Regions from separate parts of the Streptomyces sp. A2-16 genome, predicted to be linked through region 1. Evidence: riboswitches for the same ligand, from Rfam matches in the RefSeq annotation. Region 1 holds a riboswitch; each other region holds the start of a gene.
What was found. A riboswitch is a leader RNA that binds a small molecule or an ion and turns the genes downstream of it on or off. The one in region 1 is predicted to bind cyclic di-AMP.
Positions count from the first base shown of each region.

Region 2: linked by a shared signal. The riboswitch ahead of IOD14_RS04820 (C40 family peptidase) and the one ahead of IOD14_RS43115 (hypothetical protein) in region 1 are both predicted to bind cyclic di-AMP.
Region 3: linked by a shared signal. The riboswitch ahead of IOD14_RS03750 (transglycosylase SLT domain-containing protein) and the one ahead of IOD14_RS43115 (hypothetical protein) in region 1 are both predicted to bind cyclic di-AMP.

Region 1 is NZ_CP063808.1:9,594,125-9,603,910, forward strand. Features, by position in the region: gene IOD14_RS43090 (hypothetical protein) at 69-230, opposite strand; gene IOD14_RS43095 (hypothetical protein) at 252-455, opposite strand; gene IOD14_RS43100 (hypothetical protein) at 445-846, opposite strand; gene IOD14_RS43105 (DUF6233 domain-containing protein) at 904-1,239, shown strand; gene IOD14_RS43110 (Ku protein) at 1,236-2,153, opposite strand; gene IOD14_RS43115 (hypothetical protein) at 2,505-2,744, opposite strand; cyclic di-AMP (ydaO/yuaA leader) riboswitch at 2,752-2,963, opposite strand; gene IOD14_RS43120 (hypothetical protein) at 3,285-3,542, opposite strand; gene IOD14_RS43125 (hypothetical protein) at 3,808-4,248, opposite strand; partial or broken gene IOD14_RS43130 (ATP-binding protein) at 4,487-4,681, shown strand; gene IOD14_RS43135 (tetratricopeptide repeat protein) at 4,937-7,141, opposite strand; gene IOD14_RS43140 (alpha/beta fold hydrolase) at 7,138-8,133, opposite strand; gene IOD14_RS44690 (hypothetical protein) at 8,836-9,168, opposite strand.
Region 2 is NZ_CP063808.1:1,002,490-1,012,275, forward strand. Features, by position in the region: gene IOD14_RS04790 (PspC domain-containing protein) at 1-602, opposite strand, end outside; gene IOD14_RS04795 (ATP-binding protein) at 781-2,073, shown strand; gene IOD14_RS04800 (response regulator transcription factor) at 2,070-2,795, shown strand; gene IOD14_RS04805 (C40 family peptidase) at 2,828-3,889, opposite strand; gene IOD14_RS04810 (hypothetical protein) at 4,345-4,698, shown strand; gene IOD14_RS04815 (tellurite resistance/C4-dicarboxylate transporter family protein) at 4,676-5,659, opposite strand; gene IOD14_RS04820 (C40 family peptidase) at 5,961-7,103, opposite strand; cyclic di-AMP (ydaO/yuaA leader) riboswitch at 7,112-7,281, opposite strand; gene pcrA (DNA helicase PcrA) at 7,582-9,786, shown strand, end outside.
Region 3 is NZ_CP063808.1:786,922-796,707, reverse strand. Features, by position in the region: gene IOD14_RS03775 (ABC transporter ATP-binding protein) at 1-395, opposite strand, end outside; gene IOD14_RS03770 (sigma-E factor regulatory protein RseB domain-containing protein) at 437-1,678, opposite strand; gene IOD14_RS03765 (CHRD domain-containing protein) at 1,908-2,972, opposite strand; gene IOD14_RS03760 (polyprenyl synthetase family protein) at 3,083-4,093, opposite strand; gene IOD14_RS03755 (CocE/NonD family hydrolase) at 4,384-6,378, shown strand; cyclic di-AMP (ydaO/yuaA leader) riboswitch at 6,646-6,818, shown strand; gene IOD14_RS03750 (transglycosylase SLT domain-containing protein) at 6,824-7,306, shown strand; gene IOD14_RS03745 (HAD family hydrolase) at 7,313-8,125, opposite strand; gene IOD14_RS03740 (LacI family DNA-binding transcriptional regulator) at 8,390-9,418, opposite strand; gene IOD14_RS03735 (carbohydrate ABC transporter permease) at 9,450-9,786, opposite strand, start outside.

The DNA.
Region 1 (9,786 bases):
CGCGCCTGGACTGAGCTGGTCTTTCCGAACTGGGGCGGACGTCCGTGAACGCCTAGACGGGCCGAAGGCTACAGATCTCCGGGAGGCGTACAGGCGAGCTGATACTCGTCGACCGCGGGATCCCAGTCCGAGAGGATTGGGGGGCTGAGCTCATCAGCGGGAGCCTGCTCTTCGGTGGCCTGCTCACCCGGCTTGACGGTCGTATTGATCTCGCGGTGATCGTTGGTCATGGCCGCCAGCATGGCAGGCGGCTACAGCTCTTCCGGCCAGCTCGTCAACAGGCTGCCATCGTTCTCGTCGCTGAGGGTGAAGTGCGGCTGGACGAGGTCCCGATGGCTGCCGATCCAGTCGCGGAACTTGTCGCGCGCCACCACTTCGTCGGCCCACCAGCCGCTCATGACCGGACGGCCGGCGGAGGACACGGTGACGCGGAAGCGCCCCTGTTCACTGGTCACGGCGCTGCCTCGCTCGGCGTCCCATCTCCAGCCACTCCTCATGGCTGATGGGCCGCATCGTGAGCCCGAGCTTGGCCGCGACCTCCCTGATGTCCTGGAAAGCCCCCTCCACGGTGGTCGGCATCGTCGGCAGAGCCGGCTTGCTGACGGCGAGCGAGTGGTCCCGGCACAGGTCCACCCAGCGAGGCCCGCAGCCGGGGAAGTCGATCACGCGGGAGGTGCGGTAGTCGATGCCGCACACGCAGCACGGCCGCCATGCGTCCGCGCGGTACCGGGCTCTCACCGGAGGGTCGTTGGTGAGCCGGTCGCCCGTCTCGAGCGGCGCCGGGTCCAAGCCGCCGCCGTCTACGGCGTGCCGCCTGAGCAGCTCCTCGACGTCCATGCGGTCCACGCTGTCTCCTGTGCCCCTCGGGATGCGCGGGCCACGCTACCTCCTAGAATCGAACACATGAACGACTCCGGCCTGTCTCGGCTCGCGCTGCTCCGCTTCCTGGAACGCGTGCAGGTACGGGACCTGGAGCGGACCCGCCGGTGGATCGCGGACGAGGAGAAGCGCGAGGCCGAGCGGCAGCGGGGCATCGCGGCGCGGCCGCCAGCGCCGGACTGGCTGATCGAGCGCGGCCTGTCCCGCCAACACGCCGTGTACGTGCACGTCGGCGACTGCTGGAACGCGGGCTCGCGGTCCAAGGGCGTCGAGCGGGACCAGGCGCTGCGCGCGCTCGCCGACGGCGTGACGGCATGCCCCCAGTGCCGGCCGGACACCGCGCTGGGCATCCTCGACTAGGCGCTGCGCGGCCTGCGTCCGCTCGCCTTCTTCCCCGCGCTCTTCTTCGCGGCGGTCTTTTTGGCCGACTGCTTCTTCGCCGTCTTCCTGGCCGCGGTCTTCTTCGGCAGTTCGTGTACGTCGGCGTCTTCGCCGCGGGAGGCCTTTGCCTTCTCCACCGACTCGTTCAGCGCGGCCATGAGGTCCAGGACCTGGGCCGGCTTGTCGGGCTCGGGCGCCTCGGGGAGCTCGCGGTCTTCCCGCTTGGCCTCGATGATTTTCGCTAGGGCGTCGGTGTAGGTGTCCTCGAACTCGGGGCCGTCGAGGTCGTCGCGTGCCATCGACTCCATCAAGGCGAGGGCCCCCTCGATCTCCTCCGTCGACACCTTCTCGTCCGGCGGGTCGACGGCGCCCGGGGCCCGGATCTCGTCGGGCCAGCGCATCGCGTGCAGCACGATCACGTTGTCGCGAATTCGCAGCAGTCCAAGGCGTTCCCGCCCGCTCCACGCGTACTTCGCGACCGCCACCTTCGACGACCGGCCAAGCGCCTGCACCAGCAGCTTGTACGGCTTCGCCGCCACCGCCCCGTCCGGGGCAAGGTAATAGCCCTCACCGATCTGAATCGGGTCGACGGAGTCCAGCGGCACGAAAGCCTGAATCTCGATGGCCTTCGCCGTCGGCAGCGGCAACTCCCTCAGGTCCGCATCCGAGATGGCGACGACCTGGTCCTTGGCGTACTCATAGCCCTTGCCGATCTCCGACTGAGCGATCTCACGGTCCTCCAGCTCGCACACCTTCTTCACCCGCACCCGACCCATGTCCTCCAAGTGGTACTGGTGGAACTGGATGCTGTGGTTCTCGGTCGCACTCTGGACGTGGATAGGCACCGTGACCAGGCCAAACGAGACGGCTCCGCTCCAGATGGTTCGGGGCATAGCTGACCTCCGCGTGAGCCCCGAGCAGGATCAGCCTACGAGCACCACCACGGCCCCGCATGCGCGCGGGCACCCCGAGTCGCACGCAGGTGACATGACCCCGGCAACCCGTCGTGATCTACCCGCTTGCCGAGGAGGCCAGCCGGCCTACCATCCGGGAAGGCTAGATCGTGCGGGCGGCACACGGAGCGCACCCGCCTTCGAATCATAAAAAGAGAGGCCCTGGTCTGGATGCCAGGACCTCTCCCGCCTTGTCCGTGTCTTCTACGGGGTCACCGTGAAGCTCAGACCTTCCCGTTGGCACGCCTCCGATGGGTGGTGGAGGTTAGCCGACCGCCGACGTGCTCTTGGTCAAGACCTGTTGACGTAGGTCAGGGCCACGAAGATGAAGCCGCCCAGCCCGATTGCAGCTAGAGCCCCTGTGCTGATGGCCTCGTAGTACGAGACCCCCTCCATCGCTCGACGGAGGATCCCCGCGAAGCATCCGCCGATGATCGCGACCAGTATCGTGATCACGGCTTCGGTCTTCCTGTTCCTCGGGGACTCGTCCCCGGGCCCCGAGGTTTGCGGGTTGTTCTGCGTTGCCGTCATGGCTCGCTCAGCCTTCGTCAGCCGCCTGTGAAGGATGACCTGTCGGATTCGGGCTGGCGAAGTTGCCCGGCCGCTGACGCGGCTTCACCCCAAGGGCTGCTCGGCCCGGTCATGGCGTGACCGTCCCGGCGACCCGTCGTGCCTGGGTCCTCCACTCCTGCCGATCCACTCCTGTCGACAGAGCATCCGGGCAGCGGCAGGACTCGGCGTCCGCTCAGATGGCCCCGCCGTCTGTTGACGGGGGCTTGTCGTGGAAGAGATCGTGACGCACGCCACCTCAAAAGTCCCAACGGAATTGGACGTTTGTGGGGATGGTCACCACTAACCCGTTCGATTGTGGAAAATGATCAATCCTCCCTGGTCAAACGGGGGTTGACGTTCCATCAGGCGTGGAGGCGTGAAAGAGGCGCGTCCGCGGGCGCATCGAGGTCAAGGTGGTCTAACCGGCCTAGCGACACGGGCATGGAGGTGGTGCGCCTTGATGCGAATTTCCATTCGGCATGCGGGCCACGGGTTGTAAAAAACGTACAGGAAGTACAGTCATTGGCCGCGCTGCTCCGTGCGGTTGAGGCCGCGGGCGAGCTCCTGGAGAATCTGCGGCTCGGACTTACCAGTCATGTGGGCCAACTGTTTAAGCAGCAGCGCGCACAGAGCCGTCGAACCGTCGGCAACCTGGTCCAGATTCCCGTCTGTGGTACGGCGGTCCGCCATGTACTTGATCATCAGGTCATTGCCGGACACATAGGCGGTCATCGCCTCGATGCCGAGTCGGATGCGGTCGTAGTCGCTCGTCGTCATCGCGTCACACTTCCACGGATGAGGAGCGCGCCGCCACCGTCGCGAACTCGACCCCTGCGCGGAAATGGGGCAGCACGGCCGAGGGCTTCCAGGCCGCTGTCACTGAGTACGCGGCGCGCGTGGTTGTGAGTCTTACGTCGTTTGTTCCGTGTACAGCGACCGTAGATGTTGGCTCAGACGATCCTGAAGGCCTTCCAGGGCGTGGGCCAGACGCGGCGCTCGGATACATCGACTAGGCGAACGTCACTCGCGCGGTCAGCAACCCCTAACCAGCAGGAGTGCTGTCCGATCGGTTCCGCCCTGACGGGCCCCTCACCTTTCGATTCTTGATCTTCTTGGCGGCGACCACAGCAGCCAGTAGCATCACGAAACCCGAGCAGCCCGTCACACTGACGAACCAGGCGAAGAAAACATCGGCAGGCCGGGCGTCATCCGCAAGCCAGAAGATCAGATACGCCTCAGCGAAGATGTGCAGCGTCAGCGCGGCGTACCAGACCGTCTGCAGGTTACGGAGCCCACGAAGCAACGGAGAAGCACTCACCGACTGCATAGCCTGACGGTCAGACAACCCCTCACCACGCGCCGCCTCGATCGCCCGCTGCTCAGTCTCGTCAGCCCGCTTCTCGATTTCGTTGAATTCGACCGTCGCCACCAGCAAGACCACCGGAATGACAGTGACCATCGCCGAGGCGAACTCCCCAGTCATCCTGACACTCACGCCCGCCCCCCGATGCCGGCTCCGCAACTCTGACACGAGCGTAGGACTCGCACAGCCCCCTGTCAGCCGCAGAGGAGCCCTGCCGCTCTGACCCTCCGCATAGAGCTTCAGTCGGCCCGGAGCGGCTCCCAGAGAGCGTCGCCGACTTGCTGAGCGACCTTCCGCAGAGGCGTCCCAGTGACGTGCATGTACCGTGCGCGCATACGGGCCGCTCTCCCGGGCTCCTGCGCTGTCGGTCACGGACGGCGGAGGCTTCGGCACCGCCCCAGAGGTCGAGCGCCAGGACCAGGACGCCGAGCACGGCCGAGGCCTGGGCATGGTCAGCGTGATCGCTCACCGGTTCGTCCACGAGAGCGACGGCGGGTACACGGTCACCGCGGAACTGTTCACGGACCCTCCCGCAGGAGGTCACCTGCGCTGATGGACAAGGCGCAGCGGGGCTACTGGTGCGAGTGCTGGACGAAGACCTCACCGAGGTGACGCGGCCGGTCCTGCGGGCTTCCTTCGATGCATACTCGGCACCGCAGGCCGTCAGGCCCAAAGCCTGCCCGAGTTGCCAGCCAGCGTACGGCCCCCTGATCATGCCCGACCCCAGACCGGGCAGGCCACCGGCCAAACCCGCTCCGCCGACCTTCGCCCGTGCCGGCAGAGACCTCGAAGCTGAAATGATCAACACTTAGGACCAAGGCTCAGTAAGAGCTTTCAGGCTGTTGACCAGTTCGACTGCTCGATCCATGGCTTCGAGATTTCCAACCTGCTCAAAAATTTCATAGGCTTTGGTCGCGCGAGTCAGCGCTCCAGAGAAGTCTCCATAGCTCTTTCTGCAGTTGGCGGAAGCGAAAATGCAAGCCCCCAAAATCGCAGCGGAGCCTAGTGCTTCAGCTTCACGAGAAGCCGACTCGTAAGATTCCCCAGCTTGCTTAAAGTTTCGTTGCCTCGTGTAAATCGCAGCGATCTCAAGCTGAGTCGCTAGGACTTGGGAACTATTCGACTGATGCCGGGCCAAGTCGAGCGCCTCAGTGAGACATCCGAGCGCTTCATCCGCTCTGCCCAAGTTGGCCAAACCATTTCCCATTACCTGCAATGCAGTGATCATTTGCGTCGCATAGGTAGGCATTCTGGTTTCCCCGAGAGCCCGATAGATATCAATCGACTCCCGCAACGCTTCGAGAGAGGTTTGATATTCCCCCGAACCGCTATACCGGATTCCAAGGTTGCTAAGTGAGCCGGCAAGGCCCAAGAGGTAGGCTTCCGGGTTAGCCTCTGCTAGGTGTCGATAGATGGCAACGGATTCCTCAGTTGCAGGCAGGGAATCCTCATGCCGACCCAAATCACCAAGACGAACACCCAGATTATTCAGAGCACTCGCAAGACGAGAAAGGTAAGCGCCGGGGTTCTCGTTTGCCAGCTGTCGATAGATGGCAACGGATTCCTCAGTTGCAGACAGAGAATCCTCATGCCGACCCAAATCACCAAGACGAACACCCAGATTATTCAGAGCACCAGAAAGATCTGAAAGATAGGCGCCGGGGTTCTCGTTTGCCAGCTGTCGATAGATGGCAACGGATTCCTCAGTTGCAGACAGAGAATCCTCATGCCGACCCAAATCACCAAGACGAACACCCAGATTATTCAGAGCACTCGCAAGGCGAGAGGAGTGAGCGCGCGGGTTTTCGCCTGCCAACCTACGAAAGATGAGGAGAGCTTCCTCAGCTACAGACAGGGAATCTTCATACCGACCCAAATCACCAAGACGAACACCCAGATTATTCAGAGCACTCGCAAGGTTGGAAAGATAGGCGCCAGGATTCTCGTTCGCCAGCTGCCGATAAATGGCAACAGCTTCTTCTGTTACCGGCAATCCATCCGCATACCGTCCTAGATCTCCGAGTCGGACCCCGAGATTGTCCAAAGATCCGCCCAGGTTTGGGAGGTACGCGCCAGGATTATCCCTCGCCAATTGGCGATAGATGGCAACGGATTCCTCGATCGCAGTGGCGGCCTCCGCATGTTGCCCCATATCTGCTAGGCGCACACCGAGATTATTCAGGGAGCCGGCCAGGTTCGGAAGATGCGCGGCGGCATTATCCCTCGCCAGATGCTGATAAATGGCAACAGCCTCGCTTGCAGAATCCAGTGCTGAGGGAATATCCCCCGCTCGTGCCATATGGACACCTGCGTTACTTAGAGCCATCGCTAGGGTTGGAAGTTGAGATTCATCCTGGTCGGCCACTCGACGGCAATGCATGAGTACTTCACGAGCTGCAATCTGGGCTGAATCCAAATCACCAGCCTCAGCGAGGCGATTTGCCAGATTCCCCATGACGGCAACTAGGGTGGCGGGATCTTCAGCATCCTCGGATTGCAGAAATAGATGCACCGCTTCTTGGGCTGCTTTCAGCGCCTCGGGAGCGTATCCAGTCCGAGCCGCTCTAATACTCAAATTATTTAGGGCTGCTGCACGCTCCCTCAATGACCCAGATTCATCGACCCCCTTCAGCTGTTCTAGAGATGCAATCTCTTGAATAGCAGGAAATACATCCAGAGCCCCAAGACTCTTGAGCGACTTAGAGATACTTGAGATGGCAGTTTTAAGCTGATCGTTGCTAATCGCTTCATGGCTAGGTCGTGGCAGTGACATCAGGCGCACTGAGAGATCCAGAGACCGTGCCGTAGCTCGCCGCAAAAGCCGATCATCGTTACTACGCAGACACGCGTCCGCCAACACGGGGGCCAACCTGGCGGCACTGTAAAGGTCATTCCTGTCAACAAGATGCCGCAGTGCACTCTCGAAATAAGGGATGGCATCCGAAGGGTTGCCCTCGGCCAGGAGTTCAGCCCCCTTCTTGCGCTGGATTTCAGCCCACTGAGTATCAGTCACTGCGACCCTCCTTCCGGGAGATCTACATTGATCTTGATGTCCTTATTTTGGGAGATCTCGATAGAAAACGGTCTAGATAGAACCTGTTTTCCCAACCGGATGTCGAGGCCGCCGACTCTAAATGCTTCAGAAGTGTCTGACGTCTCCGTACCAGAGTTTACGTTGCCTGACGCGGCTCCCCTCTCCGGAGGGAAATGATTCGAGAAGCACCAAGAAACAGCCTCCCTGAACCACTTGTATGCCTTATCTTCTCGATTTCCCGGTTTGACGATCTCGGAATGAGATCCCCGCACCGTCTTTTTGTAGTCCCGTCCAATGTTCATTCCGCCACTGAATGCATCTACCCATTTATCGGAGGTGCCAAGAACGGCGTAAGTGGGAATTAGGTATTTTCGTGCATCAAACTGAGACGGGTCGACGCATACGCGATCGAGAAATACTGAATTTAGGCTTTCGATTAGGGGTGAATGCGCTTTGAGTGCACGCGCATCTGTGAAGAATGGCGTCAATATCTGAGGTACGCGCATCGAGCCGGCTTGGGGTGTTCCCATCAGCACGAGACCTGAAACGCGATCAACGGCCAGGCTACCGTCACTACAGTGCGTTTGCGATTCGATAAGGTCCTTGATCGTCGCCTTGCATAGAAGGCCCCCCATGCTGTGGCCAACCAGTACCACCGACCGATAATGTGAGTCGCGGATCGTGTCTGCAAGCTCACGTGCATGCACAACGAGTGTGGTGGAGTCCATCTTCGACCAGCGCTGCCAACCGCTGGCGTATGAGTACAGACCTACATCGATGTCAGTACGGTCCTCGAAGAGGAACTTAGGGAAATCTCCCCACGTCTTGTATCGATGGCCGTTTAGGCCGTGGGCAAAGATCAAAAGATTCGGGCATTTCTCAGGATCTCGTGAGTGCACGATCAACGGGCTCAACGCCGCCAGGCCATCCTTGCCGACGGGGGTGAACTCGTTGCCGCTGGCGAAATGCATTCCAGTCGCCTTCGTGAGGAGCGCGCCTGTTGTGGCTTGGGCCGCCCACCGAACGCGGCGGTACGAGCCTACCCCTCACGGGGCGATCACAGGTGTCTCCTCTACGAACAGCCCAGCGGTGTCCAGCGGAACGGACCCAGGGCCGTGCAGATCGCGCGGTGGACCAGGGGCATCAGCAGGTTGGAACGTCAACGACTAGCGTCCTGCACCGGTAGTTCGTCGTCAGATCTGGCGGTCCCACTTTAAACCGCCCGCGGGTCTGCGTTTCAGGCTCTGAGCGGACCGCACGTCAGCCGGTAGGCCTCCTGGGCCCAGGGCTCCTTCGTGTGAGGGTTCACGCCACAGGCCAGGGATGCACCTATATCGCCGAACCAGGTGCTCACGCTGCCGTAGACGTCACGGCCGGGGCAGGACACGGTGAAGCCGCGTCGACGGCCTGGACTTCCTCGGCATCGGCGAAACGCCCCGCGTGCCCGATGAAGTCGACCTTGACGGGGTTCCGCCGACGATCGGCGGACTCCCTTCCCGGAGCGGCCGGTTGCTCGACGACCCACCACTTGAGGTGCTTGATGGAGCCTCACTGCAACCGTTCGCACAGGTCAGCGACCGGACCTGCCACAAAAGCCCGCAGCTTCCCAAGCTGAGAGCGCAGGTTCGGTCGCTCCTCTCCAGCGCCTTACCCAAGGTGGTCTCCAAGCTCCATCAAGGGGTCGCTATCCAGGTATAGACGGCGCCGCCGAGGGAAACGAGCACACCCAGGCACACCAGCACCCTGGAAACCGGATGCATCCAACGGAGTCTCGGCGGCTCGTGGAGAGCTTGTTCGCGTTCGATCAGGCGCAGCGCATCGATGTCGAGAGTCATGGCCAAGTGGTCTTGAATCTTCTTGATCGCTTCTTCAGCCAAGAGCGCCGAGCTCCGAAGCCGCATGCTCTCTGAATGCGCTGCGACGAGGATGACGCCGGCCAGCAGGCTGATCACTCCCGCTGCGCCAGGCATTTCGGCGTTCAAGGCTGCCGCGTAGGCGGTAGCCATGACTGCAAGGCAGACCAGCAGCGCGTTGAGTACCTGGTAAGCCCGGCCTCTGCGGTTCTCAGACCAGCGCCAGGCGTGGTCAAGAGCTAGGGCCAAGGTCTCGTGATCAGTTCCCCGCGGCATCATGAGGGCAAGATGGCAGGCGCCGCCAACGTCGTCCAGAAGACCCCGGGCAGTCTGCGCTCTGGTCTTCGGCCATGACGCGGCAGCCACAGCTGGCAGCGTCCGCCCAGGGCCACGACTCGACCGTCTCAGTTTCCGTCCCATTCAGCCCCGTTCATGGCCGTTCAGGCGAGACCCGCAACCCTCCCGGCATCGGCGACCATCCGTACGTGAACGCAGGTGAACGCCCCTGCACGCAACCCACTACTCCACCACCACAGTTGGCAAGCGTGTTGAGGGCCACTCCCACCCGAGTTCGAATCCCGTATCCGCCGCCAGTGCTCCGTGTGGCGCTGGACCGTCGCAGTGTTCCGGGCCTGTGGGCCATGTGTGGGCCAACGTCACGCAGAAGGAGCCGAAGTAGCGCTTCCGTGCAGGTGAGCAGGGGTTTCGTTCCTGATTCCGCAACGCTCTTGAAAGCCGTCGCTAGGCAAGCGCCGTAGAGGTTTCCCCACT
Region 2 (9,786 bases), 8.6 Mb from region 1:
CCGGCGCCCGCGAGGAGCAGGGAGAGGACCACGGCGAAGGCCAGCACGCCGGTGTTGCTCAGCATGGTCAGGAAGACCCCGCAGCCGACCAGGGCGAACAGCACGCCGGTCAGCGCCTGGCCGTCCACCCGGCCGGTGAGCAGCTTGCGCACCTCGTTCTCGTCCTCGTCCTCGTACGGGACGAGGAGCCAGGCGAAGCCGTAGAAGATGAGGCCTATGCCGCCGGTCGCCGACAGCACGGCGAGCGTGATGCGGAAGATCACCGGGTCCATGTCGCACTGGCGCCCGAGTCCGGCGCACACCCCGGCGAGCAGCTTGTGTCGTCGGTCCCGCCGGAGGCGCAGGGGGGCGGTGGGCGTGTCCTCGGCGGGAGCCGTGTCCTGGGGTGCGGTGGTGGGCGGGGCGGGGGTGTCGGTCGTCGTCCGGTGCCCGACGGGTTCGGTGGGAGTGTCCGCCGGTGTGCCTCCTTCTTGCCGCGTGCCCGCCCGCCCGTGCGCGCGCGAAGCCTCGCCGGTGTCGGCGGGCGTGCCCGCGCCGGGGCCGGTGCCCGGGTCCGGGCCTCCGCCGGATCCGGCGCCCGCGGCGTGCTGGTGATCTGTCATGTGTCCATGGTGACGGGCGCGGGGGCGCGGCGGGAGTCGGAACGACCCTGGCCGGACCCTGATATCGGCCCTGAGAGGGGGAGGGGAAGCGTTCGGACGGCGCGCCGTTCGAAGATCAGGGGAGTCTCGGGGGACAACCCTGATGCCCCCGGACTCCGGCCGTGTGACCATCGATGGCATGCCGGAAGCCGCTGCAGCGCCACTCGTCGAACCGCGGCCGCCGCGCAAGCTCTACCGCAGCAGTGACGGACGCTGGCTGGGTGGTGTGGCGCGGGGGCTCGCCGGGCATCTCGGGCTGCCCGTGATCTGGGTGCGGCTGGTCTTCGTCGGCCTGTTCATGGCGGACGGGCTCGGTGCGTTGCTGTACGCCGCGTTCTGGTTCTTCGTGCCGCTCGGCGTCGGCGGCGTCGCGGGGCAGAGGCCCCCGTCCCTGGTCACCACCGAGACCTCGCCCGACGGCCGCCGCAGACTGGTCGCCCGCCGCCCGGACAAGGGCCAGATCGTGGCCCTGCTGCTCATGGTCGTCGTCGCCATGGTCTTCGTCGGCAATGTCAAGGTGGGCAATGGGGCCAAGGCCTACCTCTGGCCGGCCGTCCTGGTCGGCGCGGGCGTCGCCCTGGTCTGGCGCCAGGCGGACAATGCCCGCCGCGCCCGCTGGATGGAGGTGGGCCGCCGTCGGCGCACCCTGACGCTGCTGCGTGCCGCGGGCGGTGTCCTCCTCGTCACCGCGGGTGTCTCCGGGGTCTTCGTCCTCCAGGGCTCCACCGCCCACCTCGGTTCCGTCCTCCAGGCGGCCCTCGCGGTCCTCGTCGGGATAACGCTCCTCGCGGGGCCGTATCTCGTCCGCATGACCCAGGACCTCTCCGAGGAGCGCCTGATGCGCATCCGTGCCCAGGAGCGCGCGGAGGTCGCCGCCCACGTCCACGACTCGGTGCTGCACACCCTGACCCTGATCCAGCGCAACGCGGAGAATGCGAGCGAGGTGCGCCGCCTCGCCCGCGCCCAGGAGCGCGACCTGCGCACCTGGCTGTACAAACCCGAGGGCACCGGCAAGGACGAGGCCGACGAACCCACCGACCTCGCCGACGCGGTGCGGCGCAATGCCGCCGAGGTCGAGGACAAGCACGGCGTCCCGATAGAGGTCGTGGTCGTCGGCGACTGCCCGCTCGACGAGAGAACCGGCGCACAGATGCAGGCCGCGCGCGAGGCGATGGTCAACGCCGCCAAGTACGGTGGCGAGGGCGGCGCCGTACAGGTCTACGCCGAAGTCGAGGGCAGGACGGTCTTCGTGTCCGTCCGGGACCGCGGCCCCGGCTTCGACCTCGACTCGATACCCGCCGACCGGATGGGTGTCAGAGAATCGATCATCGGCCGCATGGAGCGCCATGGCGGCACGGCCCGGCTGCGTGCGGTGCCGGACGGCGGCACGGAGGTCGAGCTGGAGATGGAGAGGGCGGAGAAGACGTCATGAGCGACCCCACCGAGGCGAACACGGGCCCTGTTGAACCGACGCCGGCCGGCGGCGCGGGCGAGCGGCACGTGCGCGTGGTCCTCGTCGACGACCACCGCATGTTCCGTACGGGCGTCCAGGCCGAGATCGGCAGGACCGAGGAGACCGGCGTCGAGGTCGTCGGGGAGGCCGCGGACGTCGAGCAGGCCGTCACCGTCATCACCGCGACCCGCCCCGAGGTCGTGCTCCTCGACGTCCATCTGCCGGGCGGCGGCGGGGTCGAAGTGCTGCGCCGGTGCGCCCCGTTGATGGCCGACGCCGAGCAGCCCGTGCGCTTCCTCGCCCTGTCCGTCTCGGACGCGGCCGAGGACGTGATCGGAGTGATCCGGGGCGGTGCGCGCGGCTATGTGACGAAGACGATCACCGGCACGGACCTCGTCAACTCCGTCTTCCGCGTCCAGGAGGGCGACGCCGTCTTCTCGCCGCGCCTGGCCGGCTTCGTCCTGGACGCCTTCGCCTCCACCGACGCCCCGCCGGTCGACGAGGACCTCGACCGTCTCACCCAGCGCGAGCGCGAGGTGCTGAGGCTCATCGCGCGCGGTTACGCCTACAAGGAGATCGCCAAACAGCTGTTCATCTCGGTGAAGACGGTCGAGTCCCATGTCTCGGCGGTGCTGCGGAAGCTGCAGCTGTCGAACCGGCACGAGCTGACCCGATGGGCGACGGCTCGCCGGCTGGTCTGACGCACAGGCCACAGGCCACAGGCCACACGCGTTCACACCACGCGTGTGGCGCCCGCGAACGGCATCTGGTCGATGGGCGCCACCCGCACCGGTGCCGAGGGGTTCGGGGCGTGGATCATCTGCCCGTTGCCGATGTAGAGGCCCACGTGGCTGATACCCGAGTAGAAGAACACCAGGTCACCGGGGAGGAGTTCGGAGCGCGAGACGCGTCGCCCCGCGTCGATCTGCGCGTAGGTCGTACGGGGCAGGGAGATGCCCGCGGAGCGGTACGCGGCCTGGATGAGCCCCGAGCAGTCGAAGGCGTCCGGGCCGGTGGCCCCCCAGACATAGGGGCTGCCGAGCTTGGAGTAGGCGTAGGACACGGCCGCGGCCGCACGGGAGTTGGGCGCCTCCGTGGTGGCCGCGCCGGGCGTCGTGAGCTCCGCGCGTGCCCCTGTCGCGGCCCGCGAGGCGCGATCCCCTTCCGCCGCGAGCCCCGCGCGCTCCTCGGCCGACAGCCGGGACATCAGCCGGCGGGCCGCGCCCAGCTTGCCGGTGATCGTCTCCTTGTGGCGTCTCAGCTCCGCCTGACGCGACTTCAGCGAGGCCAGCTCGACGTGCGCGGCCCCGCGCAGCTGCTCGATCTCCCGCAGCTCCCGGCGCACGTTCGCCACCGAGGTGGCCTGGCGGGCACCGGCCCGTTCGGCGAACTCGGCGCCGTCCAGGTACCGGTCGGGGTCGTCGGAGAGCGCGAGCTGCATCGCGGGGTCGATCCCGCCGCCGCGGTACTGTGCCGCGGCCATCGAACCCAGCGCGTCCCGGGCCTCGTTGAGCCGTTCGGTCCTGCGCGCCGCCTCGTCCCGCAGGCCGCCCAGCCGGGTCTCGGCCGCCTCCGCCTTCTCCTTCGCGCCGTTGTACTTCTCGGTGGCGGCCTCGGCCTCCTGGTACAGCCGGTCCACCTTCGCCTTGACCTGCGCCGGTGTGAGCTGCGGCTCGGCGTGTCCGATCCCGTCGAAACCCGTCGCGGTCGCTGCCCCCGCGAGGGCGATCGTCGCTGCCGTACGGACCGTATGGCCACCGGCCGAGCGGCTGCGGGGCTTGCGGTGTGCTGCCACGTGGACTGCACGTCCTTTCCTGCGATCGGCCGCCCCGGGCGCAGGGACGTACGAACGCCAGGGGGGAGCGGCCGTACGACCGCCCGGGGCGGTGTGCGCGTCCGGCGACGGCTCGCACAGGGGGAGCGGGCCGCCGCCGGACCTTCTCGGCGGTGGTGGCCGACTGCCGCCCCTGGCCCGGGCGGCGGTGGGGAGCCGGTCACCTGGTGGAGGACGCTAAACCGGACCGTGTCCGGGAGGTAACGCGTTGTGCGGAACTGCCGCCAGGGGACCGCCTGGTGACCGAAGGTGACCGTGATCCCCGGGGGGCACCGTCGACTTCGCGCGGTGCGCTGACCGAACCCGGGATAACGGGGCCCGTGACGGGCGGGGAGTGCTATGGGCCGCATATATGCAAGATCCGCGCGAGGGGCCGGTGCGAGCGTCCCCCGCACCCAGGAATAGGCTCCGGCCTCATGGACGTACTCATCCATCTCTTCGTCGGCCTGCACATCATCGGCATCGCCTCGCTGCTCGGCGGGTTCCTCACGCAGATGAAGGCGATGGGCCAGGGCACCGCCCGGTTCGTCCCGGCGATGCTGCACGGCGCCGCGACGATGCTGGTCACCGGGGTGATCCTGGTCGGCCTCAACCAGGCCGACGACCAGCACGTCAACAACATCAAGATCGGCGTGAAGCTGGCCCTGCTGATCGTGATCCTCGGCCTCGTCTATGTGAAGCGGGACGACGAGACGGTGGACAAGAGCCTGTTCGGCCTGGTCGGCGCGTTGACCACGGCCAACGTCTTCATCGCCGTCCTGTGGACCTGAGGGCGGTGCGGGCGGCGCCGGCCGCCCACGCGGCGACGGCCAGCCAGGCCGCCACCGCGACCCACAGCAGCACCTCACCGGGCGTCCTCAGCCACGGGAGGTCCACGGCGGCCGAGACCGCCAGGGTCGCCGCCGCGGTCATGCCCATGGGGAACACGGTGGCCCAGCGGCGCACGTCGTAGCGCGGGCGCGGCCGGAGGACCTCGGCCGTCAGCAGGACGGCGTACCAGGCCAGGTCGAGCATCAGCAGGGCGACGGTCACCGCGCGCAGCACGCCGTGGTCGTCGTCGTTCCACAGGTACAGGCGCGCGCTGTCCGCGGCGATCAGCTTCGAGCCGGCGAGCGCCGAGATGGCGAGCGCGCCGCCCGCGATCCACTGGTCGCCCGCTCCCTCCAGCACCTGGCGCAGGTCGAAGCGGAAGAACGCGACACCGTAGAGGACCAGGCCGAGCCAGAACAGGACGAGCGCCGTGTGCGCGAGCCAGGCCGCCGACTCGGCCGCGGCGAGCGTGGCGCCGAGGACCGCGAGGCCCTGGGTGGCCACACAGCACAGGAACACCCCGCCGGGCATCCGCCGCCTCCAGTGCCTCATGACGAGCACGAGCAGCAGCGGCCACAGCAGCGCGGACAGTGCCAGCAGCGCCTCGGCGAGGGTCTGCCGGCCTAGCGCCGAGAAGCGGGTGCCGAGGACGGTGGTCGCCGCCACGGCCGTCAGGGCGCCCGGTGTCCCGGCGTCCGCGACCCATCGCTCGCGCTCCCGCAGCAGTCGTACGGCGAAGCCGGCGGCCAGTGCCAGCCAGGCCGCGCAGCCGATCACCAGGGCGATGCGGGACAGCGTCTCGTGACCGGCCAGGTGCAGCCCGACGGACACGATGGCGGTCGCCATCACGGCGGCCCCGGCCGCGGGCGGGCGCCGCGTCCACCAGGCGCTCAGCAGGGAGTACGGGGAGGTGCCGGACATGTGCCGATGCTAGGAAGCCCCGCGTGCCGTGCGAGCGGGGCGCGCACGCGCGCGTGCGGAAATACGCGCGGGCGCAGGAGCCGCCGCCGTTCGCGGGCGCTGGAATCCTCCGCGGCGCACGGACGAAAGGGTCCTGCCTGCGCGGACGAAGGGGTCCTGCCCGCGCGGACGAAAGGGTCCTGCCTGCGCGGACGAAAGGGTCCTGCCCGCGCGGGCGAAGGGGCCTGTCGGCTCGGGCGAGAGGGTTCTGTCCGCGCGGACGAAAGGATCCTGCCCGCGCGGGCCGCCGACGAGCGGTGGCTCAGGCCGGGCGCACCACGCTGTGGATCCCCGACTCGCCGTCGTAGTAGATCGACTCCTCGCGGACGTACGCGCCCGGCTTCGGGGCGTGGATCATCATGCCGTTGCCGATGTAGAGGCCGACATGACTGATGTCGTCGTAGAAGAAGACCAGGTCACCGGGCTGGGCGTCGGCCAGGGAGACCGTGGTGCCGGCGTTGACCTGGTCGTAGGTGACGCGCGGGAGGTCGACTCCGGCGGCCTTCCAGGCGGCCTGGGTGAGCCCCGAGCAGTCGTAGGAGTCGGGGCCGGTGGCGCCCCAGACGTACGGCTTGCCGATCTGCGCGCGGGCGAAGGCGAGGGCCTTGGCGGCCTTGGTGGCGTACGAGGAGTCGGGCGCCGTCGACGTGCTCGAACCGGTGGAAGCCGGCGCGCTCTCCTGTTGGGCCGCCTTCTCCGCGGCCGCCTGCTGCTGCGCCAGCTCCGCCGCCCTGCGGGCCGCCTCCTCCTGCTTCCGCTTCTCGATCGCCGCGAGACGCGCCTTCTCCTGGGCCGTCAGCTCCGACAGCAGGTCACGCGCGTCGGCGAGCTTCTTCTGGACGGTCGCCTTGGCGGTCTTCAGGTCGCTCTGCGTCTCGCTGAGCGTCTGAAGGCTCTGGGAGGCCTCCTGGCGCTTCTTCATCGTCGCGGACTGCTCGGAGACGTAGTCGTCGACCGCGCCCTTCTGGCGGCTCGTCAGACGGCCCATCAGCTGCGCCTGGTCGAAGTAGTCCTGCGGGGTGTCGGCGAGCAGGAAGGTCGCGGTGTCGGGCGCGGCGGCGCCGGTGCGGTACTGGGCCGCGGCGAAGGAACCGAGTTCCTCGCGCGCCTCGTTGAGCTTCTGGGTGCGCTGGGCGACGTCGTCGAGGAGGGTGTCGACCTGCTTGCGCTGCTTGGTCGTCTTCTCCTTGGCGGCGTTGTAGCTGTCGGTCGCCGACTCGGCCTGGCGGTAGAGGTCGTCGACCTTCTTCTCGACCTCTTCGAGGCTGGGCCTGTCGTCGGCCGGCGCTGCGTTCGCCGACTGGGACAGCAGGGCCACGGAGGTGAGGGCGGCCGTTGCGAGGGCCGGGGTCCGTATGCCTGCCACGCGCGTACCGACGGGACGCGACTTGCGGTGCGACGCCAAGGGAGGCGACTCCTTCCCATGCTCCGCCTACCGAGTTAGCTGTCGGGTTCGGGCGAAGTGCTTCGGAAGGTTTGCCCTACGGCGCTCCCCTGCGCGGGAGTGGGCCGATTCACCCCAAGTTCGGTGGGTCCCCGGCTCCGGGCGCGCGGCGGCGCTGCGGACTCGGCGGAGGCAGTACGGCCCGGCGAGGTTCGCCGGAAGGGGTCGTACGGCCTGCCCGGAACGGTAGCCAACTGGTGTGGCCTCTGTGAAGGTTGATGTTCGATATGCCCGATACATTTTCGTGACCTAACTCCCAGGCGCCGCTCCATGTGTTCGATTCGTAATGATTTGTTTTCCTGGGCTCATTTCGTCTGGTTGACGATATCTGCCCGCTTTCCGGGGTCGGCTTCCGGCCAGCCGCGGTCGGACGGTGATTCGGGCGATGTTCTCGGGGCGGCGGCGGGCTGTCAGTGGGGAGCCCTAGACTCGGAGAGCGATGAGCAGCCTCTTTGACGACAGCTTCCTGGCGGACCTCCAGGCCCCTCGCGGGCATGCGGAGGAACCCCCGCCGCCGCCCGAGGACGAGCACGTACCGGAGCAGGTTCCGGACGATCTGTTCGGTGGGAAGTTCGACGTGCCCCCGGACCGGGACGCCTACTACCGCGACGGCGCCCCGCGCCCGGTCGTGGACCCGGCCGCCCTCCTGGAGGGGCTGAACGAGAACCAGCGCGCGGCCGTCGTGCACTCCGGTACCCCGCTGCTCATCGTGGCCGGCGCCGGCTCCGGCAAGACCCGGGTGCTCACCCACCGCATCGCCCACCTCCTCGGCGAGCGCCATGTCCACCCGGGCCAGATCCTCGCGATCACCTTCACCAACAAGGCCGCGGGCGAGATGAAGGAGCGCGTCGAGCAGCTCGTCGGCCCGCGCGCGAACGCGATGTGGGTGATGACCTTCCACAGCGCCTGCGTGCGGATCCTGCGCAGGGAGTCGAAGAAGCTCGGGTTCACCTCCTCTTTCTCGATCTACGACGCCGCCGACTCCAAGCGCCTCATGGCCCTGGTCTGCCGCGACCTGGACCTCGACCCCAAGCGGTACCCGCCGAAGTCCTTCAGCGCCAAGATCAGCAACCTGAAGAACGAGCTGATCGACGAGGAGGACTTCGCCGCCCAGGCCACCGACGGCTTCGAGAAGACCCTCGCCCAGGCGTACGCCATGTACCAGTCGCGGCTGCGCGAGGCCAACGCCCTCGACTTCGACGACCTGATCATGACGACGGTCAACCTGCTGCGGGCGTTCCCCGATGTCGCCGAGCACTACCGGCGCCGCTTCCGGCATGTCCTGGTCGACGAGTACCAGGACACCAACCACGCCCAGTACGCGCTGGTCAGGGAGCTGGTCGGGACCTCCGAGCACCCGGTGGACGTACCCCCGAGCGAGCATGACCTGCCGCCCGCCGAGCTCTGTGTCGTCGGTGACGCCGACCAGTCGATCTACGCCTTCCGCGGCGCGACCATCCGCAACATCCTCCAGTTCGAGGAGGACTACCCGGACGCGACGACGATCCTCCTGGAGCAGAACTACCGCTCCACCCAGACGATCCTCACCGCCGCCAACGCCGTCATCGAGCGCAATGAGTCCCGCCGCCCCAAGAACCTGTGGACCAACGCGGGCGCGGGCGCGCGCATCACCGGCTATGTCGCCGACACCGAGCACGACGAGGCGCAGTTCGTCGCCGACGAGATAGACCGTCTCACCGACGCGGGCGACGCGAAGGCTGGCGATGTCGCCGTCTTCTACCGCACCAACGCGCAGTCCCGAGTCTTCGAAGAGGTCTTCATCCGCGTCGGCCTGCCCTACAAGGTCGTCGGCGGCGTCCGCTTCTACGAGCGCAAGGAGGTCCGGGACGTCCTGGCCTACCTGCGCGTCCTCGCCAACCCGGAGGACTCCGTGCCGCTGCGCCGGATCCTCAACGTCCCCAAGCGGGGCATCGGCGACCGCGCGGAGGCGATGATCGACGCCCTCTCCCAGCGCGAGAAGATCAGCTTCCCGCAGGCGCTCAAGCGCGTCGACGAGGCGTACGGCATGGCCGCGCGCTCCACCAACGCCGTCAAGCGGTTCAACGTGCTGATGGAGGAGCTCCGCACGATCGTCGAGTCCGGAGCGGGTCCGGCGACCGTCCTGGAAGCCGTGCTCGAACGCACCGGTTACCTCGCCGAGTTGCAGGCCTCCACCGACCCCCAGGACGAGACCCGCATCGAGAACCTGCAGGAACTCGCGGCCGTGGCCCTGGAGTTCGAGCAGGAGTCCGGTGAGGGCGAGGAGACCGGCTCGCTCTCCGACTTCCTGGAGCGGGTCGCGCTCGTCGCCGACTCCGACCAGATCCCCGACGAGGACGAGGACGGCTCCGGAGTCATCACCCTGATGACCCTGCACACCGCCAAGGGCCTGGAGTTCCCGGTCGTCTTCCTCACCGGCATGGAGGACGGCGTCTTCCCGCACATGCGCGCCCTCGGCCAGACCAAGGAGCTGGAGGAGGAGCGGCGGCTGGCGTACGTCGGCATCACGCGCGCGCGTGAGCGGCTCTATCTGACCCGGTCCTCACTGCGCAGCGCGTGGGGGCAGCCGTCGTACAACCCGCCCTCCCGCTTCCTCGAGGAGATCCCGGCGCAGCACGTCGACTGGAAGCGCACCGGGGCGGTC
Region 3 (9,786 bases), 8.8 Mb from region 1:
TCGGCGGTCGGGTCGGCGGCGTCGTAGCGGACGAGGTTGTCGCGGCCGGAGAGGAAGCCGTAGAGGGCCGGGCCCTCGATGAGCGCGCCGACGTGCGGGAGTACGGCCCGGGAGGCGCGCGGCATGGGGCGGCCCAGGACGCGTGCCGAGCCGGAGGTCGGTTCGATGAGGCCCATCAGCATGCGGATGGTGGTGGTCTTGCCGGAGCCGTTGGGGCCGAGGAAGCCGAAGACGCTGCCCGCCGGGACGGTCAGGTCGAGACCGTCCACGGCGAGCTGTCCGCCGCGGTAGCGCTTGGTGAGGGCGTGGGTGTGGATGACGCTGTCACCCGCGCCCGCCGAAGCGCTCTCGTCCGACCCCTCCGGGTCCGGCTCCGTGGCGGACGGCTGGTCCATCGGCTCCCTCGATTCGTCGAGCAGGTGCGCCCCGGCGGGCCCTACTTCCCCGCGTCGGCGGCCTTCACCAGCGCGTCCTTGGTGACCGCGCCGACGTAGACCTTGCCGTCGTCCGTGATCAGGGCGTTGATCAGGCGGGTCTTGAAGACGGTGCCCTCGCCGAACTTGCCGGAGACCTTGTCGCCGAGCGAGTTCAGGAAGCCGCCGACGTCACCGCCGACCTCGGAGCCGGACGGAACGCCCTGGCCGCCGGTGTCGAAGGTGGCGATGGAGTCCCAGCCGTCCCCGATGACGTTCAGCCCCTCGGGGCCGCCCTTGCCGAACTCGCCGGCCGGTCCCTTGCCGAACTCGCCGGCCGAGCCCCTGCCGAGGCCCTCGGAGTGCTCGGGCGCCTTGCCGGCGTCCCCCTCCTCGACCTTCGCGCCCTTCGGCGGGGTGAAGTCGAAGGTGGAGGCGGCCGGCTTGGCGAAGCTGACCTGGGTGAAGCCCGCGTCCACCACGGCGGCACCGCCGCTCGCCGGGGTGAGGGTGAACTTCAGCGGCAGTCCGGTCGCGGAGTCCACGGCCACGGTGATCTGACCGACCGTCGAGCCGTCGTCCTTGGGCTTGATGACCAGGCGGTAGGCGTCCCGCCCGGCGACCTGCGCGGTGCCCTCCACGGTCACCGACGTGGTCTTGTCGGCGGCCTTCAGGGCTTCCTCGGCGAGGTCCTTGGGCGTGGCCGGGAGCTCTTCCTTCTGCTTCCCGTCGCTCTCGGAGGCCGTGGTGTGGAAGACCGAGTTGGACTTGCTGTCGTAGCCCCAGACGTCCTTGCCGTTGTGGATGAGGCTGTACTCGGCCGCGTTCTCCAGCAGCGAGATCTTCTGCTTGTCCTCGCCGTCGGCCGCGACGCGCAGCGTGTGCGTGCCGGAGGCGAGCTCGGTGAGCTTGGTGGACGGGTCGGCGGACGAGCCGTCGCCCGAGCCGGAGGGTCCGGCGGCGGAGCCGAGGGAGCTCTCCAGACCGCCGAGGTCCGGCAGTCCGAGATCGGTGGTGATCTTCACGGTGCCGGACAGCTGCTGCACGTCCGAGGCGGCGATCTTCTCGATGAGTTCCTGTGCGCTGATCTTCGGCAGGTCGGGGTCGCCGGAGTCGGCGAGCGCCGGGACGAGCCCGATGGTCGCCGCCGCGACCCCCACCACCGTGGCGGGCACGACGTATCGCGCGGCCTTGCGCCGGCGCGCCGCGCGCAGTTCCTCGGCGTCAGCGGCGGTCGCGCTGTCGTCGGATTCGTACGGTGCCATGTGTGCCTTACCTCCGTCGTCGGCGGCGGCTGTCAACTCCCCTGCGTCCACCCCGTAGCCGCCATTCTCACCCGAATCGGTGAGGAGTGGTGTTTTCCGTGGTGTCCATCTGACCAAATCGGCCATGAGCATGCGTCAGCCCTCGGGGCCAACTCCGTGTACACCTGGGGTATGACACGACATGCCGGCGCCCCCTACGACCCGTAGGGGGCGCCGGCTTTCGGGACGGTCAGCCGCGCAGGAACACGTAGTCGGCCTGGTAGGGGACGCCGACGATCGTGCCCGGCCGGCAGGAGCCTGCCGGGGCGATGCCGCCGACGGTGTTCAGCCGCAGGATCTCCGCGGTGCCGGCGAGCAGGCCGTGGTGGCGGCCGGACTGCGTGGCCCTGAGGTCGAGCTCGGGGATGTTCCGGTCCCCGTTGGGCGTCTTGGAGACGAGGGTGCCGGTGACCGCGCTGCGGTCGGGCGCGATCCACTGCGGGGTACCGGAGCCGGGCCGGACGAAGGAGTGCGCGATGCGGCCGCCGAGCACGGCGCTGACGTCCCGCTGGGCGAAGGCGTACCCGCCGCCCTCGGCCGGCTTGCACTGGTAGATCTGCTTGCCCTTGACCACGGACGCCTGGAAGTTGTGGAGCGCGGCGCGGAAGTCGAAGGCGGCGACGGTGACCTTGTGGAGCTGGCCGCGGACGGCTCCGCCCGGGAACTGAGCGGTGTGCAGGTTGGCGTAGAAGGAGTTCGGGTCGGCCTTGAGCCGTCCGAGCAGGGCCTTGTCCTCGACCTTCACGGTGCCGGTGACGGTGTGGTTGCGGCTGTTCTTCAGCAGGCCGGTGAAGTCGACCTTGATGCCGCCGTTGACGCCCCGCGCGCCCTGGTGGATGTGGAGGGCGGTGGGCCTGGCGACCCCGGCCCACTTCACGGCGACGGACACCTTGTCGCCCTTGACCTTGATGAACTCCAGTGCGGCGCCGTCCTTGTCGCCGACGGCGGGGCCGCCCGCGACGGGTACCTCGTTGGCCCCGCGCAGGCTCGCGGCGAGCAGTGTGCCGCCTTTGCCGCTCGTCGCGGCAGCGGCCGCGTCGCGGCTCACGATCTCCTGCCCGCTCCCCGCGTGGCCGGAGGGACCCTCGTGGCCGGAGTGACCGGCGCGCCCGGAGTGACCCGCGTGGTCGGCGCGGGTGGCTCCGGTGGCGAAGGCGGGTATCACCGCGGCGGCGATCCCGCCGGCGGCGGCCACCGCGACCGCGGTGACGACGAGGCTCTTACGGCGTGCCGAGAACGTCGTGTTGATGCCCATGATCCTGTTTTCTCCCCGTATTGCGGCCGACGCCCCCTGCGTCGGCTTCTGTGCATGCAATTCGGAGGAGATCTCAGGTTGGATTTAGTCCAACGTAGTGACGTACATCACTATCCCGCGCGGTGGACCACCGCGTCGCACAGTTCCATCAGCGCCGCCTTCGCGTCGCACTCCCGCAGCGGGGCGAGCGCCGCGCGCGCGTCCTGCGCGTAGCGCACGGTGTCCCGGCGGGCCTGCTCCAGCGCGGGGTGTCCGCGCAGGGCGGCCAGCGCCTCCGCGTGCCGTGCGTCGTCCGTGAGGTCGGAGTCGAGCAGCTCGCACAGGGCGATGTCCTCGGCGAGACCGAGCCGGGCGGCCCGCTCCCGCAGCCGCAGCACCGGCATCGTGGGAATGCCCTCGCGCAGGTCCGTGCCCGGCGTCTTGCCGGACTCGTGGGAGTCGGAGGCGATGTCCAGGACGTCGTCCGCGAGCTGGAAGGCCACGCCGAGACGCTCGCCGTACTGGGTCAGGACGTCCACGACCGTCTCGTCGGCGCCCGACATCATCGCCCCGAAGCGGCACGAGACCGCGACCAGCGAGCCGGTCTTGCCGCCGAGCACGTCGAGGTAGTGCTCGACCGGATCACGGCCGTCCTGCGGCCCCGCCGTCTCCAGGATCTGGCCGGTGACCAGGCGCTCGAACGCCTCCGACTGCACCCGGACCGCCTCGGGCCCGAGGTCGGCCAGGATGTGCGAGGCGCGGGCGAACAGGAAGTCGCCCGTCAGCACGGCCACCGAGTTGCCCCAGCGGGTGTTGGCGCTGTCGACACCCCGCCTGACCTCGGCCTCGTCCATGACGTCGTCGTGGTACAGCGTCGCGAGGTGGGTCAGCTCCACCACCACGGCCGACGGCACCACGCCCGGGGCGTAGCGGTCACCGAACTGGGCGGCGAGCATCACGAGCAACGGCCGGAACCGCTTCCCGCCCGCCCGCACCAGATGCTGGGCGGCCTCCGTGATGAAGGGAACCTCGCTCTTGGTGGCCTCGAGCAATCCCTCCTCGACAGCCGCCAATCCGGCCTGGACATCGGCTTCCAGAGCCTGGTCCCGCACGCTCAGCCCGAACGGCCCGACGACGGTCACGAGGGGTCTCCTGTCTGCTGGTGTCTTCTGGCGGTCACACGGAATGTCGATAGGTCGCTGCCATCACTCAAGTCAGCGTATCCGGTCACCTTTGGATCACCGATAGCGCCCGCCCCGTCCATGCCAGGCGGTATCGGATCACGACCGGTATGTTTTTGATCACCTGAAAAGAACGGATATCCATCGACTTGTAGGGAAGTAGTCGCGCGTGTCCCGAACCGGCGCCGAGATCGGGCCCCGGCCGCACCGCGCCGTGCTCCCGGTGCACTGAGACCGACGGGACCCCACCGATGCGCATCCGTACGTCCTTCCCCTACGAGACGGCCCACGAGGACATCCGTGTCCCGCTCGCCGACGGGACGCGCCTGTACGCACGCGTGTGGCGGCCCCTCACCCCCGAACGGGTACCCGCGATCCTCGAGTACCAGCCGTATCGCCTCACCGACCGGACCGCGCCCCGCGACCGGCAGCGCCACCCCTGGTACGCGGGCCACGGCTACGCCTCCGTCCGCGTGGACGTGCGCGGGCACGGCAACAGCGAGGGCGTCCCGGGCGATGCGTACTCGGCGACCGAACTCGCCGACGGGGTCGAGGTCGTCAACTGGCTGGCCGCGCAGCCCTGGTGCGACGGCCGGGTCGGCATGTTCGGCATCTCCTGGGGCGGCTTCACCTCCCTGCGGATCGCGGCCCTCGCACCCGAGCCGCTCAAGGCGGTCGTCACGGTGTGCTCCACCGACGACCGCTATGACAACGACGTGCACTACCTGGGAGGTTCCGTCCTCGCGGTGGACATGCACGCGTGGGCGGCGACGATGCTCGCCCTCGTCTGCCGCCCGCCGGATCCGCTGTACGCGGGCGAGGCGTGGCGGGACCTGTGGCTCGAGCGCCTGGAACAGGTCGACCCGTTCCTCCACACCTGGCTCGACCACCAGACCCGCGACGACTACTGGCGGCGGGGCAGCGTCCGCGAGGGCCTCGGCACGATCGGCGCGGCCGTCCTCGCGGTGGGCGGCTGGCACGACCCGTACCGTGACACGGTCCTCCGGCTCGTCGAGCACCTGCCGGCCGACCGCGTTCGGGGAATCGTCGGCCCCTGGTCCCACCAGTACCCGGACCGCGGCCGGCCGCCCGGCCCGGCGATCGGCTTCCTCCAGGAGACCCTGCGCTGGTGGGACCAGCACCTCAAGGGCGTCGACACCGGCGTCATGCGAGAACCGCTCCTGCGCTCCTACGTCGTGGACTCCCACTCCCCGGCGACGGTCCACGCCACCCTGCCGGGCCGCTGGGTCGGCGAACCGGCCTGGCCTTCCCCGAACGTGACGACGGTGTCGTACGGCCTTCAGGGCGCCCCCGTCCTGGTCCGCTCCCCGCAGCACACGGGCGTGGACGCCGGCCGGTTCCTCCCGTTCGGGAACGACGCGGACCTGCCGCCGGACCAGCGGGAGGAGGACGCCCGCTCGGCCTGCTTCGAGTTCGCGGTGGGCGAGGAGACATGGGTGCTGGGGCAACCCAGGGTGCGGCTCAGGGTGACCTCGGAGGTGTCGCGCGGGCAGGTCGTCGCGCGGCTGTGCGACGTGGCCCCCGACGGGTCGTCGACCCTCGTGACCCGGGGCGCGCTGAACCTCTCCGCACGCCATGGCCAGGACCGGGTGGTGCCCTGGGAGCCGGGGGCCACGCAGGAGGTGACGCTCGCGCTGAACGGCATCGGGCACGCCTTCCCGCCGGGCCACCGCATCCGGCTGGCCGTCTCCTCCGCGTACTGGCCGTGGATCTGGCCGCAGCCCGGGTCGCAGGCGGGGTTCATGTTGGACCCGGCGGGCAGCTTCCTCGAACTGCCGGTACGCGCGCGTGAGGCGTCCTCGGACATCGTGTTCGAGGAGCCGGAGCAGTCCGCGCCGCTGGGGGCCGGCCTCCCGGCCACGCTGGACGAGCCCCGCCCGGAGCGCCTGGTCGTCCGTGACGTGGCCAAGGGCGAGTGGCGCCTGGAGGTCGACCCCCGCGGCGGCGGCACGCGCGTGTACCCCGACGGTCTGGAGTGCACCGAGGAAGCGCTGGAGACGTACACCGTCGACGAGAACGATCCCCTGTCCGCCCGCACCCGCTCGGACCGGTCGATCCGGCTGCACCGGCCGGAGCTCGCGTGGGACACCACCGTCCGCTCCCGCTCGGAGATCACCTGTGACGGGACGGATTTCCGCACCGCGAACGAGGTGGTCTGCACCGAGGGCGGCGAGGTGGTCTTCCACCGGACGTGGGAGAAGCGGATCCCACGGACTGCCGGTTGACTATGAGTTGAGCCCCTTGCCCGTTTTGCACGTCTTGCGCACGGGCGTGACTTGACTCACTCGGGCTGACGGGTCGACGGATATCCGGAACCATTCAATCCGCCTTCCCTTGCGTGCCAGTTGAGGCTTGCGGCCGCAAAGGATCAAGTGCCCCAAATGCCACCGACCAAGGTCAATAGGCGCGGCATGTGAATTCACCACTTGTTCCGGACATGTGCTCTCGCATACGTTCCCGGCCTGTCGGGCGGACGCCGAATCCTGCCACCGCCCGTACACCCACCGAGATCCAGGGCAGGAGCGGGGGAACCAGGTAGGTCGCCGTACCGGGCGTCTTCGGACATACCGGCACGGCTTGGGGTGAAGTCGCGTCTTTCGTGGGCGTGGCCGGGCAGCTCCCGCCCGAACCCGACAGCTCACCTCGCAGGCGACGGAGAGGAACTTCGCCATGCCCGCTGCCGCTCAGCACCGCGCTCCCCGCAGGAACCGTCTCGTCCGCAAGCTCGCCGTCGCCGGCACCGGAGTCGCCGTCCTCGCGCTCCCCCTCATCGGCGCGACCAGCGCGTCCGCGGCCACCCCGACCGTGCAGACCGCAACCACGCTCGGCTACCCCAACACCCTCGACGGCTGGATCCGGGCCTCCCTCGCCGTCATGGCGGAGCACGGGATTCCCGGCTCCTACGACGGTATCTACCGCAACGTCATCCGCGAGTCCTCCGGCAACCCCTGGGCCATCAACCTCTGGGACTCCAACGCGGCCGCCGGCACGCCCTCCAAGGGTCTGCTCCAGGTGATCGACCCGACCTTCAACGCGTACCACGTGGCGAACACCTCGTGGGACCCGTACGACCCGGTCGCCAACATCACCGCGGCCTGCAACTACGCGGCCCAGCGGTACGGGTCCATCGACAACGTGTGGGGCGCGTACTAGGCCGTATCAGCCCTGCGGAAACAGTCTTTCGAGGACGACGGCGACGCCGTCGTCCTCGTTCGACAGGGTCACCTCGTCGGCCACGGCCTTGAGTTCGGGATGGGCGTTGGCCATCGCCACGCCGTGGGCCGCCCAGTCGAACATGGGGATGTCGTTGGGCATGTCCCCGAAGGCGATCGTCACCTCGGGTCCCAGGCCCAGGTGTTCGGCGGCCAGCGCGAGGCCCGTCGCCTTGGTGATGCCGCATGGCTGGAGTTCGACGGTCCCGGGCCCCGACATGGTGACCGTCGTCAACAAACCCACCACCGAGCGGGCCGTGACCGCCAACTCGTCGTCCGACAGGTAGGGATGGCGCAGCAGGACCTTGCTGATCGGCTCGCACCACAGGTCGTCGCGCCGGTTGACCCGCACCGCGGGCAGCGTCGGATGGGGCATCAGATAGCCCGGTTCGATCAGGGTGAGCCCGTCCACACCGTCCTGGTCGACGGCCGCGTACACCTGCCCCACCTCGGCCTCGATCTTGCCGAGCGCGGTCTCGGCCAGCTCCCGGTCCAGGGTCACCGACCAGAGCAGACGGTCCGCGCCGGCGTCGTACACCTGCGCGCCCTGTCCGCACACCGCGAGCCCCGTGCTGCCGAGGTCGTCGAGGAGCGGCCGCACTCTGGGTGCCGGCCGCCCTGTCACCACGAGATGCCGGGCCCCACTCGCCGCCACCCTCGCGAGCGCGGCCAGCGACCGGTCGGAGAGGGTGTCGTCGGCACGGAGCAGCGTGCCGTCCAGGTCGGTGGCGATGAGTGAATATGCGGTGGAGGCGGCCATGATCAGAGAATACGGATGGTTGGCCCCTCCGACTCGACGCGAACCGGACGGCTGCTGCTTTCACATCCGTTGACGGCAGTTCCGGTTCCGGGGGCGCGGCGGTGCGGGCATGTCCCCTACGGTTCCGCCCGGTTGACGCGGCGAGCCGGGTACGGCCGGGAAGTGCGGGACGGACTGTGCCGGCGTGCCCCGTGACACGGTGACCGTTCGCGCCCCCGCCTGCCCTGTGCCGCCCGGCCGTCGAACCGTCCAGTCCGCGGAGCGCTACGCCGAGTCCCGCACCACCAGTTCCGTCGGAAGGATCACCCCGGCCGTGTCCTCGCCGGCGATCTGGGCCAGCAGCATGCGGACCATCTCGGCGCTGATGCGGTCGAAGGGCTGGCGCATGGTGGTCAGGGCGGGGGCGATGGCGGTCGCCGCCGGGGAGTCGTCGAAGCCGCCGACGGCGATGTCGTCCGGGACCGAGCGCCCGGCCTGCTGCAGGACCCCCACCACCCCCAGCGCCATGAGGTCCGAGGCGACGAACACCGCGTCCATGTCCGGGGCCTGGGCCAGCAGTCGGCGGGCCGCCCGTTCACCGCCGCTGCGCCGGAAGTCGCCCTCGACGACGAGTGCCGGGTCGTAGGGCAGCCCCGCCTCCGCGAGCACGTCCCGGTAGCCGGCGAGGCGGTCGGGGCCACCCGGCATGTCCAGCGGCCCGGTGACCATGCCGACGCGGCGGCGGCCGCCCGCGAGGAGATGGCGCACCATGTCCTGGGCGCCCTCCCGGTCGGCCGCGGCCACGTAGCTCACCTTGGTCCCGCGCCCGATCGGCTTGCCGCACACCACCAACGGGATCCCGGCGTCGTGGAGTTCGGCCGCGACCGGGTCACCGCTGTGGTTGGAGAGCAGCAGTACCCCGTCGACGTGCCCCGAGGTGATGTACCGGGTCAGACGGCGCCGGTCGTCGTCGCTCTCGGCGAGCATGAGCAGCAGCGGGATGTCGTGCTGGGCGAGCCGCTCGGTGCAACCGCGCAGCAGGATGTTGAAGTTGGGGTCCTCGAAGAACTTCTCCTGCGGTTCCGTCAGCAGGAACGCCACCGAGTCCGACCGGCCCGTACTGAGGCTCCGGGCATGCCGGTTGACCACGTACCCGGTCTTCCTGATGGCGGCCTCGACCGCTCGCCCGGCGGAGGGCGAGACGTAGTGGCCGCCGTTCAGGAAGCGGGAGACGGTGCCCCGCGAGACGCCCGCCTCCCGGGCCACGTCGTGGATGGTCGGTGGCTTGCGGCGTCCGTTCGCGCTGGTGGTCATGTTCCTCGTTCGTGAAGGTGGATCCGGGGCCTCAGGCCTTGACCGAGCCGCTCAGCAGGTCCAGGGACCAGAACCGCTGGATCACGAGGAAGAGCGCGATCAGCGGGAGGATCGCGAGCAGGCATCCGGTGATGACCAGGGTGTACAGGGCCGGCTGGGAGGCGCCCTGGGCGAGCAGGGTGTAGAGGCCGAGGGTGATCGGGAACTTCTCGTCGTCGGCCAGCATGACGAAGGGCAGCAGGAAGTTGTTCCAGATGCCGACGAACTGGAAGAGGAACACCGTGATCAGGCCCGGCATCATCATGGGTACGGCGATCCGCGAGAAGATCCTCCACTCGCTCGCGCCGTCCATGCGGGCCGCCTCCAGC